Regions from separate parts of the Brevibacillus sp. NPDC003359 genome, predicted to be linked through region 2. Evidence: riboswitches for the same ligand, from Rfam matches in the RefSeq annotation. Region 2 holds a riboswitch; the other holds the start of a gene.
The links. Region 2 has a riboswitch for cobalamin ahead of ACFYU8_RS19685 (energy-coupling factor ABC transporter permease). Riboswitches for the same ligand answer to the same signal wherever they lie in the genome.

Region 1: it holds a riboswitch for cobalamin, as region 2 does, so the genes downstream of both, cobO (cob(I)yrinic acid a,c-diamide adenosyltransferase) here and ACFYU8_RS19685 (energy-coupling factor ABC transporter permease) in region 2, are expected to answer to the same signal.

What each region holds. Positions count from the first base shown of each region.
Region 1 is NZ_JBIAOR010000012.1:100,525-106,563, reverse strand. It holds gene cobJ (precorrin-3B C(17)-methyltransferase) at 1-311, opposite strand, end outside; gene cbiB (adenosylcobinamide-phosphate synthase CbiB) at 340-1,290, opposite strand; gene ACFYU8_RS23545 (histidine phosphatase family protein) at 1,287-1,919, opposite strand; gene cobS (adenosylcobinamide-GDP ribazoletransferase) at 1,916-2,656, opposite strand; gene cobU (bifunctional adenosylcobinamide kinase/adenosylcobinamide-phosphate guanylyltransferase) at 2,653-3,192, opposite strand; gene cobD (threonine-phosphate decarboxylase CobD) at 3,189-4,304, opposite strand; gene cobO (cob(I)yrinic acid a,c-diamide adenosyltransferase) at 4,301-4,849, opposite strand; cobalamin riboswitch at 5,012-5,227, opposite strand; gene ACFYU8_RS23520 (M15 family metallopeptidase) at 5,411-6,039, shown strand, end outside.
Region 2 is NZ_JBIAOR010000008.1:169,886-175,924, forward strand. It holds gene cbiQ (cobalt ECF transporter T component CbiQ) at 1-675, opposite strand, end outside; gene ACFYU8_RS19680 (energy-coupling factor ABC transporter substrate-binding protein) at 672-956, opposite strand; gene ACFYU8_RS19685 (energy-coupling factor ABC transporter permease) at 953-1,717, opposite strand; cobalamin riboswitch at 1,861-2,053, opposite strand; gene ACFYU8_RS19690 (quinone-dependent dihydroorotate dehydrogenase) at 2,187-3,278, opposite strand; gene ACFYU8_RS19695 (GerAB/ArcD/ProY family transporter) at 3,430-4,530, shown strand; gene ACFYU8_RS19700 (spore germination protein) at 4,520-5,902, shown strand; gene ACFYU8_RS19705 (Ger(x)C family spore germination protein) at 5,899-6,039, shown strand, end outside.

The DNA of each region.
Region 1 (6,039 bases), on a different contig from region 2:
GTCCAGCCTTTTTCCACCAACACTTCGTATACGAGACCTGCCATCCCGTAAACACCTGAGTCTCCACTGGAAATGACCGCTACCTTTTTGCCTTCCTCTTCCGCCTGACGCACTGCTTCCCGTGCACGCGTCACTTCTTCCGTCATCCCTGTGCTGACGATTTCTTGATGCGTCAAAAGTCCGCGGATCAAATCTACGTAGGTGGAATAGCCGATAATGACATCCGACTCCTGCAAAGCTTCCCGCGCCCGCTTGGTGATATGCTCAAAACTTCCTGGACCAAACCCGATCACAAACAACTTGCCGCTCATAAGGCCCCTCCCCTTTTTGCTTACCTGTTTATAATAAAATCGATATCATCATGCTAACGAGCAGACATAAGAGCGAAACGAGATACATCAAACGAATCGTCGCGACAATATCTCTTGCCTGCAAGGGTCGCTTCGCATCTCCCATTTTTGCCCGATTCGATGCAACACCTTGGTAATAATTCAGTCCCCCGAGCTGCACACCTAATGCGCCAGCGACTCCCGCTTCCGGCAAACCGCTATTTGGACTCGGATGCAAGTGCGCATCTCTTCTGATCATTGCCCAGCACTGCTTCCAATCCAATCGCTGCAGCCAGCTCGCGGCAACGAGCAACAAAGCTGTCAGACGGGCGGGTATGTAGTTTAGTACATCGTCAAAGCGGGCGGATGCCCAGCCGAGATTCATATACTTCTCATTTTTATAGCCAACCATGGAGTCGAGGGTGTTTGCGGCACGATACGCCATTGCCAACGGTGCTCCCCCAATCGCTGCGTAAATCAGCGGAGAGACGATCGCATCGACGATGTTTTCCGCCACGGTTTCCACCGCTCCCCGACACACTTCCGGTTCATCTAGCCGCTCAGTATCGCGTCCGACTACCATGGACAAGGAGCGTCTCGCCGCCTCCATATCCCCAGCCACAAGATGACGGGCAATCTCCATCCCGGCATCCGCCAAGCCTTTTGTCGCGATCGTCGTGGAAATCAACCAGGCACCCAAGATCCAGCCAAGCAACGGATGGATGAACACGGCTCCCCACAGAAGCAGCCAAACAACAGCGTAGCTGCCACCAACGATCACGAGCGGGAACAGGATTCCTGCCAGCTTCAAATGCGACTCTTTTTTGACAACGGAACGAATGACCCGCTCCAATCGCGTAATCCACCAGCCCATGATGATCACTGGATGCGGCAAGCTCCGGGGGTCTCCCACCACTCGATCAATCAAGTAGGCTGCGCATAATATCCATACTTCTGTCATGTTGTCCCTCTCTTACTCTTCAGGGGTTGTCGCACCCAACTCCGCCCTTCCGCATCCAAGCATTCTGCCACCAGAACCTCCCCATGCGCTACGCCATCGACCTGCCAATATCGGTCAGGCTTGTTTTCGAGCCATGCGGCCAGGAACCAGCGGATCACGCCCCCATGTGTGACAATGACGACTGTATCGGATGCCTCTTCCTTGCTCGCTCTCTCCAACAAGGAATGAAGCCAACTATCCACACGCATCCCCAGCTCTTCCAGACTCTCCCCTTGTGGAGGTCGATTTCGGATGGGATCGTCGTACCACCTCGTGGCTCGAGCAGGGTCCGTCTGCATCAGCTCGTCGTAGGTCATCAGCTCCCACTCGCCAAAAGACAGCTCTCGCAACGCAGGGACCGGAATAACCGATAGCCCCCAAGTGGCTGCGAGCGGTTCGGCAGTCTGGATGCACCTGAGCAGGTCGCTTGCGTAGATCGCAGCAGGTCGCCCGATGAGCACAGGTAATTCCTTTGCCAACTCACTCGCTTGCAAATACCCTTGTTCATTCAAAGGAACGTCGCTATGCCCCAAATATCGATGCTCACGATTGCTGTCTGTCTCCCCGTGGCGTATCCAAACCAGTTTCATAACCACCAGCTCCCGACTAACACCAACAGAACGACCGCTTCACTGCTTTCGATAACAGCCCCGTAGCAGTCTCCATTTAAACCGCCCAGCTTTTTGGCAACCGAGCGTGAAAACAGTAGAGCGAACACCAGCGACAGGAAAATGGCTGTAATGACCTGCACTCCCCCAAGATACCAACCTGCGGCAAACAAGACGATGTAGCTCACGATGATAGAGGAAACGGAAAGCCCAGCACTGATGCCATTTCCGATCCCTTTGTCCGCCGAAAGATACGACCAGAGCTTGATCGACAAAAGCACATGTGTCCGCGCTGCTACTGGTGCTACGATCAAAAAGCTGCCCCATCCCGGATGCGCCAGCTCAGCGACTGCCCCCGCCTTGATTAGCAACAGCATAATCGCAGCAAGAACGCCCATCGCACCTACGCGACTATCCTTCATGATCTCGAGTATCCGCTCTCTTGGTCTGGCGCTGCCAAGTCCATCCGCTAGATCCATCCAACCATCCAGATGCAGACCACCTGTCACATAAACCCATGCGACCAACGTCAAAACAGCGGCGAGCCAAGGACTAAATAGCAACAATCCCGCCTGATAAACACCCCATAGCAATAAACCTATGACCAAGCCGACTGCGGGATACCAGTTGACGCTTTTTCTCCATGCTTCCTCTGAAGGACGCAGACACGGAACCGGAATACGGGTAAAAAACGAGATCGCGTGTAAAAATGCATTCATCCTTTGATCCTCCACGGTATCCCCGACAAAACTGCGTAGACGGCGTCCGCTTGTCGCGCACTTCTCTGATTGACATCGCCCAGCACATCCGCGAACCATCTGCCCAAACGACTCAAGGCTACACCGCCCAATCCGACCTCGCTAGTGACGGCAATTACTTTTTGCGGGGAATTCTGCACGAGGAACAGCCATGCCTCTGCTTCCTGCAACAGGGATTGCGTGTGTGATGCACTTCTCCATTCCGACTCATCCACGCTCATCAACCGATTACTCACCCAGGTGGACAGACAATCGATCAACACCACATCATATTGCTCACTGAATGCGTGGTAATCGGTCAATCGCTCTCCTACCTCCACACAGCCCCATTCCAGCGGACGACGTGCCTGATGCAGCTCAATTCTCTGCTTCATTTCATCATCCCAAGCCTGGCCTGTCGCCACGTACAGGACTCGACTGCCCAACGTCATCGCAAGCTCTTCCGCGTAGCGGCTTTTTCCTGAACGGACACCACCTGTTACCAGCACCAAGCTCATCGCTGTTCACTTCCTTCCGCATGGACCTCGCGGAGCGCTGCCAGAAGTCGTTCATTTTCCTCTCGTCCACGCACTGCAATTCTCACATCATGCGCCGTCAAACCTGGATACATCGCGCAATTGCGGATCAGAACGCCTTTATTGCCGAGCCGTGCCTGCAACTGTTCTGCTGGCAATCCTTCCGGCGAACGCAGCAACAAAAAGTTCGCCTCACCCGGCCATACCTGCCAGCCCAACTCACTGCGGATGCAATCGTTCAAATACGCACGTTCTGCTTTTATGAGCCTGCGCGTTTGTTCCTCGTATGCCCGCTCTTGCAAGCACAGTTCTCCAGCCAAAAGGGCCAGTGCATTCACGCTCCAGCTCACTTGCTTCTGGCGCATCTTCGCAATGACATCCGGATGCGCAATCGCATAGCCCAGGCGCAATCCCGGGATCGCGTACATTTTCGTCATCGAACGCATCAAAATCACCCGGGGAAAGCGCTCCAGCTGCATCATCAATGTATACTGACGCTCCTCTTCCACAAAATCGAGGAAAGCCTCATCCACGATGAGCCACGTATTGGTCTCTTTCGTCCATTCCGCCATTTGGTGTAGCTCATCCGGTTGATACAGGATTCCCGTCGGATTGTTTGGCGACCCGACAAATACGAGGTCAGATTGCGCAAAAAGAGTGTGCAGCTCTGTAGGATCGGGCTTGTACCCGTTCGCTTCCTTCCCGAAGCAGCCAATGACACGAGCACCATACTGCTCGGAAAGTTGCGCGTATTCCGAAAAGCATGGATAAACCACACCGACTGTTTTCGGCGAAAGACCGAGAATGGCCAGGGCCATGGCCTCCGCTGCACCATTGGCAGGCAACAACCATTCCTCCGACACTTGCAGCCGTTTCGCCAGCGCACGACGAAACACACGATGTCCAGGGTCTGGGTAATGCGCTACAGCAGCCAGCGAAGCCAGCAGCATCTCACGAACGTTTGCTGGCATCCCCAGCGGATTAATATTGGCACTGTAATCCAGAAACTGGCCAGGATCTCTCCCGAAGCGCTGCGCTGCTGTCCATACATCTCCGCCATGACCGTACGTTTCGATTACACCTGCGCTTGTCAAAACTCTACCCCCAGCACAGCCGGAATCCCTTCATCGTAGTAATGCTTGATTGGCTTCATTTCTGTCACCAGATCGGCTATGTCCAAAATCTCCTGCTTCGCGCTTCGCCCCGTAATGACGAGATGGATATGACTTGGCCTATTTTGAATCGCTTCCAATACATCGGACAACGGCAACACATCATCAATCGGGAAGCGGTCAATCGCCAATGCATTATTCAGCTCATCCAGAATGACGACGTCGTACTCTCCGGAAGCGAGCTTTTCGCTCGCAAACGCCCACGCTTCTTTCAGTGCCTGGCGATGCTCCTCCGGTGTCTTCGTCCAGGTGAAGCCGATGCCCTTTTGCACAATCTCGATGCCCAATTTATCAAAAATAATCTTTTCTCCGTACGTACGCTCCGGCGACTTGATGAATTGAACCATCAGCACCTTTTTCCCGCGCCCTGTCGCCCGCACAGCCAACCCGACTGCTGCCGTTGTTTTTCCTTTGCCGTCTCCTGTGTAAACAAGAAGTAAGCCCCGCTTCTTATCGTTTTTCTCCATCGTTACCACCTCAAAAAGTGACGTATTTTACTCCGCTGTTTGATCCATACTTTCCGAAGCCAACAAAAAAAGCGCTCTGTTTCCCCCAGTACGTAAGGAAAAACAAAGCGCGGATAGCCGAATGCAACAATCCTCACCTCTTCCTTTGACCCGAAGGAAATCAGTGTAAACATAAAACAGGCAGGTCTCCTGGCTTGAGGATCATCGCTCTTCTTCTCCTTCCCGCTCCCGGATGGGCAGTGGATGGCATGATGCCTTGAAGAACAGCTACTCTCTTACAGTGGCGGGACCGCGTTGGCTTTTCACCAAACTTCCCTTTTAACCTTGCTCCTGCGAATCGGTTTCGCAAAAACAAGGACCTGTTTCTCTTCCATATGTAAATGTCATTCGTTTCGTTGACAAGCACTTGCTTTAATAATAGCAAAAGCTACCGAGGATTCAAGCAAAAGCTGCCGAATCGTCGCAGGTCTCTATTTGCAGAAAATTTCATATCATCACCGTTTACTTACCTGACGATTTTCGTTACCCTATTGGCAAAACATTCGAAAGTGGTGAGCAGTCATGCTATTTCCTCCTATCCCCAAAATAACAGACATGGTCCTGCCAAGCCCACTGCCGATAAGAGAATGCGGCGAACCGATGATCCCACTCTCTTCCCTTTCTGCCCAAATCACGGTCTATCCAGCCTACTACCACGAGGGCTATGCCGGAACGCAGCCAGATGCTTTTTTGCGAGAAGGGGCAACACACAAGCTCGCCATGGCAGCCGCGCAACTGCCTGTTGGCTACAAGCTCGTCGTATTGGACGGCTGGCGCTCGTTCGAGGTACAAGCATCGTTGTATAATCGTTTCTGTGAAGCCTTACTTTTACAAGGCTGGCAAGAAGGTCCCGCCCTCACGGAAGAATCGAGCAAATTCGTCGCTTATCCAACAACAGACCTCTCCAAACCATCCCCTCACCTATCCGGTGGCGCAGTCGATCTGACTATCGCAGGACCTGATGGCTGGCTGGAGATGGGGACAGCCTTCGATGATTTCAGTGAAAGGGCTGCGACTCGCCATTATGAAGAACTCGTAGAACCCACACAAAAAGACATCGAGATTCGAGACAATCGCCGATTGCTCTATCATTTGATGACCGCTGCCGGATTCGTCAATTATCCGAAAGAATGGTGGCATTTCGAATACGG
Region 2 (6,039 bases):
CCCGAAGCCTCTAGCCGCCATTCCTTTGTGCAAAGCTTCGTATTTGCGCATCGCTCTGACAAACAATTGAGCAACCAGAATCCCTGCATCCCGAAGCGTCGCCCGGAAGCCGCGATGACCTCCTCGGGAACGTTGGGCAATCCAGAGCTGGTGAGAAATCGTTACTAACACAAAAATAAACCGATACATGATCATTAATAAGTCAGTCACAAGGTCAGGCATATGCAGACGGCGAAGCACCTGCAAGATTTCTGAAAACGGCACGGTAAACAAAATGAAGGCAAAGCAAGATAAGCTCGCCATGGTACGCCAAAATAAGATCCAAACTTTACTGAGTGATGACGTCGGGACATAGAGCACATACGAACCCAACTCCCATGCTGCCGCGACCTGGCCCTGTACTTCTCCTGCTCTCGTCCCTTCTACCAATAGGGCAGGGAGCCCCGCCGCGAAAAACGAGAGCGACACGATCATAAAGGCACAATAGATCCGAACAGGAATCCGGGCATACACCACTACCCATACTGTCATCCAGACAACGACGGCCATCTGCATCCATACATGTCCCACCAAAACAAGCAGTAACAATGCACTCGCCAGCAATAGCTTATGAGCTGGCGGCAGACGTTTCAGCCTGTTTTGATAAGAGAGAGAATCAAGTTGCAGCCCGTTCATTTTTTCCGCTTATCCAACCGACCTTTGTACAAGCCCACGGCGTAGCCAACCACTCCCGCACCCAACGCCGCCTGCACCGCAAACAACAAGCTCTCCGTTTCTCCTCCTGGCGGTTCTATCAATGGCTGGAACCACGGTTCGTAGTTCGGGGAAATTTCCTTGATCGCTTCCTCTGCCACGCCATCTGCGCCGCCAAATTCCGAATCCTGCACCAGCAACAGCGGGACAATAGCCAACACGATTACCCCCAAGAGCAATAGCCAGTTCCATCCTTTTTTCACAGCGATTCCTCCCGTTTGAGCAAACGAAGCTGTGTAAGCTCTTTTGCGTTGTAAGATAGCAACCAGTTCCAAACAAGGACGGTCAACAGACCTTCACTGATTGCGAGCGGCACTTGCGTGAAAGCAAAAATTCCTGCGAATTTGGCAAACGAGGCCAATACTCCACCGGATTCAGCTGGGAATGCCAACGCCAGTTGTACCGAAGTCACCACATAGGTAGCGAGGTCAGCCAGGGCAGCGGCCGCAAAAACAGCCAGACGTTGGCTTCTGCCCACTTTCATGATCATCCGATAGATTCCGTATGCCACCAGTGGTCCTACTACTGCCATGGATACGGCATTTGCTCCTAGCGTAGTTAAACCTCCATGTGCTAACAACAAGGCTTGAAACAAGAGCACCATGCTCCCTAGCACTGACATCGCGAAAGGGCCAAACATAATGGCACCAAGGCCCGTTCCAGTCGGATGAGAGCTGCTGCCTGTAACCGAAGGGATTTTCAGCGCAGATAAAACAAACGCAAACGCTCCTGCAACACCAATAAGGAGCTTCATTTCGGGATGTTCCTTGACAATCTTATTAATCGAGCGAATCCCAAGAATAAAAAATGGCAAGAAGACAGCCCACCAAAACAAGGCCCAGGATAATGGCAAATACCCTTCCATGATGTGCATCGCGTGTCCTGTCTCTGGTTCATTGAGTAGAAAATAAAGGACAAAGCCCGCGATCATCAGACATGTGGATACGAGACGAGATCGATTCATGTTCATTCCTCCTTCACTGTCTTTCGTTCTTTCCTGCAAACAAAAAAATCTCCTCCAACAATGGACGAGATGCGCGCACAAAACAACAGACTGATCACACAGCCTCATTGCCTCGTATTCACCGCTCCTTTCCGCGAAGGGTTTGTGGGTGTGGCTACTAGGTAGGTCTCCTGGCTTCCAGATCCATGCGCTCTTTGTCCTTCCCCATAGAAAATGAGTGGTTTCCTTCTCAAAGAGAGCTCCCTGGTTACAGTGGCGGGACCGCTCGGGACTTTCACCCGATTCCCTGTTACCCTTTATGCGTCACATAAAGGCACCTAACGCCGACAATATGGAATTGACAGACAATTCATGTTTGTCCCACATCATTATACCGGATCACTACATAAATCGGAAGAATATAAGCAAAAACGCATAAGCCGATGACCCCCTACAAACGGAGCCATCGACCTATGCGTACTTGTTCTATCTATTCTTTTGCATCTACGCCAATTACTTCACTAATATGTTTAAAACCATCGCGTTGCATGAGCTTGAGCAGTTTTTTGTTGATTTGCTTGGCGATACCTGGGCCCTGATAAATCATACCCGTATAAACCTGAACGAGACTGGCTCCTGCTCGGATTTTCGCGTAGGCGTCTTCACCGTTATAAATGCCCCCGACACCAATGATTGGTACCTTGTCTCCCACTTCTTGATAAATCTCCTTTACCCAAGCAGTGGAACGCTCTGTAAGAGGTCTTCCGCTCAAACCGCCCGCTTCCTCGGCAAATCGATGTCCGGAAACCGCCTCGCGTGACAGTGTCGTATTGGTAGCGATAATGCCGGCAATGCCTTCTTCTACCGCAGCGTGAACAACATCGCGCATGTGCTCATCCGACATGTCTGGTGCTACCTTCAGCAAAATCGGTTTTTTCTTGATGGAACGCGCTTCCATTTCGGTTGCCTTTTCTCTTACTGCGCGCACCAAATGACGCAAGCTCTCTGTTTCCTGCAAGTCACGCAGATTCGGGGTATTCGGAGAGCTGATATTAATGACGAAATAGTGACCGTATGAATAGAGCATGTCCATACATTTGCTATAGTCGATGGACGCCTCTTCATTCGGCGTTACTTTGTTTTTCCCAATATTAATCCCAATCGGAACGTCTGAGTATGCGTAATCGACCAAATGCTGGGAAGCTAGATACGCGCCGTGATTGTTGAAGCCCATCCGGTTAATGACAGCTTGATGTTCCGGCAATCGGAACAAACGCGGCTTTGGATTGCCTGGCTGCCCCTGTGGCGTCAATGTCCCGATTTCCACAAATCCAAAACCAAGGGCACCTAACGCATGATAGACCTCTGCATTTTTATCAAAACCGGCTGCAAGTCCGACTGGATTCGGAAAAGTCATTCCCCACAGCTTATTCTCCAATCGCTGGTCTTTTACCTGATAGATCATCTTCAGGATGCTTTTGCCTGGAGCAGAATCCTCCACCAGCCTTAAGGCACCAATTGTCTTTTCATGAATCTCTTCCGCATCTTGCTGGAACAGATATTTTCTTATGAGCTGATACATCGGCTGCACTCCTTACTCCGTTTCTACCTTTTTACCTCATAGTAGAATACCATACTTTTTCGGGAGGGTGTAACCTTTATACGTGATACATATTTCCAAGCAAGCAGGCAAATCCTAACAGCACCACCACGCACAGGGGGACAAGTCTTACATGAAAGTGGACGGAAAAATCGGGATTGGTCAAGCCATAATGGTGATGATGCTGACGATTGGCATTACGAACCACGTAACCGTCATCCCCCTCTTACTTAGCAAAGCAGGCAGAGATGCTTGGTTGAGTGTGTTGCTTGCGGGCATCCCCTTTTCCTTCTGGGCGTATCTTCTGTTTGTGATTCATCGAAATTTGAATCAACAATCCTTGTATGAATGGCTCATGCAGCGATCGGGAAAAATAGTCACCAATCTCTTGCTCGTTCCGATCATGATTTGCCTTTACATGATGGCGCTAACGAATCTTATCGATACACAGACATGGACAACTGTTAACTACTTGCCTCGAACGCCCGAGTGGGTGACCGCATTTGCCTTGATGTGCCTATGTATACTCGCTGCTATTGGGGGAATCACCTCCGTAGGAATCACAGCAGGAATCTTGCTGCCCGTCGTGGTTATGCTCGGATTTTTCGTCGCTTTTGGCAATATTCCTAAAAAGGATTATAGTCTTTTGTTGCCCCTTTTCCAGCATGGGTATCGTCCTCTTTTGCACGGGATGCTCTATGTAGGTGGCGGTATTTCAGAGATGTTTCTACTGCTATTGCTCCAGCCTCACGTACGTAAGCCATTTCGTCTCGTACACTTTTTGATCATGCTCGGCATCACGCTTCTGCTGACACTGAGTCCGTTGACAGGGGCTATCGCGGAATTTGGACCTGTGGAGTCTGCGCGTCAACGCTTTCCGGCATTTGAGCAATGGCGGCTGCTCACAATTGGAAAAGACATCGAGAACATGGAGTTTTTCTCGATTTTTCAATGGCTCGCTGGGGCTTTTATACGTATCACCATTTGCTTGCTGCTCTTGGGGGATTTACTCACGTTCCGTACCCGAAAACAGCGCAAATTCATGATGATCTTTCTAGGTGGAAGCATGATCGCCTTTACCAGCCTCCCCTTCAGCGACATGCAGTTCGTATCATTTCTGACGCACGTATACTATCCGCTTTACTTAGCCATTATCGTTGTGATTACTCTCGCACTCATTCTGGTTACTCTGCGCAAGCCATCCAAGCAGGAGGGAATAGGCCATGACCCTTGAAGAAGAATTGCGGGCAAAATTCGCGCATTGTGCAGACGTCGTTTTTATTCGTACGGTCACATCCGAAGACCAGCCTGTGTTGATGCTTTATTGCGAAGGACTGGCAGACGTTCGTCAATTACAAGATACGGCCTTGCCGCAATTGGAGCGATTCCTGGCTATTGGTGATTTGCGTTCCCTGCCCCTTTTCCCGCTCTTCACAAATCCAGAGTTGTGGATTGAACGACTGTTTGCAGGAGATTTGCTGATTTTCATTGGAGACTCGCCACCATTCGCCTGGGATATCTCCAATCGGCCGGAGCGTGGTACTGAGGAAGCCAATACAGAGATTTCGATCAAAGGTCCCCGGGACGGCTTCGTCGAGGATCTCTCCACCAACGTGGCTCTCGTTCGCAAGCGTATGCGAACCATTACCCTGGCCTACGAGCCTTTTGTTCTCGGAACACGCTCGCGTACGAGAGTGGCAATGATGTATATCACAGATGGGGTATCTCCAGATCTCGTAGAGATGATGCGTGAGAGGCTCCTTGGATGCACCAAAAAAAAGATCTTGAATAGCGCTATCCTGGAAAAATTACTCAGTGACAACACTCATTCGCTGTTTCCCTTAGTTGATTATACGGGACGTCCTGATTATGCGATTTACATGCTGCTGCAAGGTAAGGTCGTCGTGTTGGTAGACGGCTCTCCCTTGGCCCTCGTGGCACCTGTAACCTTACTTCAGCTGATCAAATCTCCTGAAGACGATCAATATCCTGTTACCTATGTATGGCTGGAACGCATGCTGCGCCTAGGGGGATTTTGGATCGCGATCTTTTTGCCTGGTTTTTGGATCGCACTGTCCGCCTATAATATCGAGCAATATCCTTTTCAATTGCTCGCTACCGTTTCGCAAGGCCGAAAAGGGCTGCCGTTTTCCGCGCCGATGGAGCTATTTATCATCTTATTCATTTTTGAATTTCTGCGCGAGGCAGGTGCCCGTCTGCCAAAAAATGTCGGGCAAACACTGGCACTGGTTGGTGCACTGATTATCGGGGATGCTTCTATTCGTGCCGGGCTGACATCTCCTTCGATGCTGTTTATCGGCTCACTTACCGTCGTCGCCTCCTTCACACTGGTCAACCAGTCATTAAGCGGCGCGGTAACAGTTGCTCGTTTCGCCGTTTTCTTCCTTTCTGCGACCATTGGCATGTACGGCTTTATCCTCGGAATGATTGCCATCGTGTACTACTTGTCCACCTTGACCTCCTTTGGCAGATCGTATATTTTGATGGGTTCATCCAACTCCTTGTCCACACTGTTCAATGTCTTGTTCAAATCCATGACCAGTTTTTTTCGGACAAGAGCGGCTAAGGGTAGCGATAACAAATGAAGTACATGCAGATTGCTTCGGTTATGCTGCTGTTGGCAACTACACTTCTTAGCGGCTGCTGGGATCAGAAATCAATTCAGGACCTTCGCTACTTATCTGCGATGGGCATTGATTACATCAACAATGAGTATGTTTTA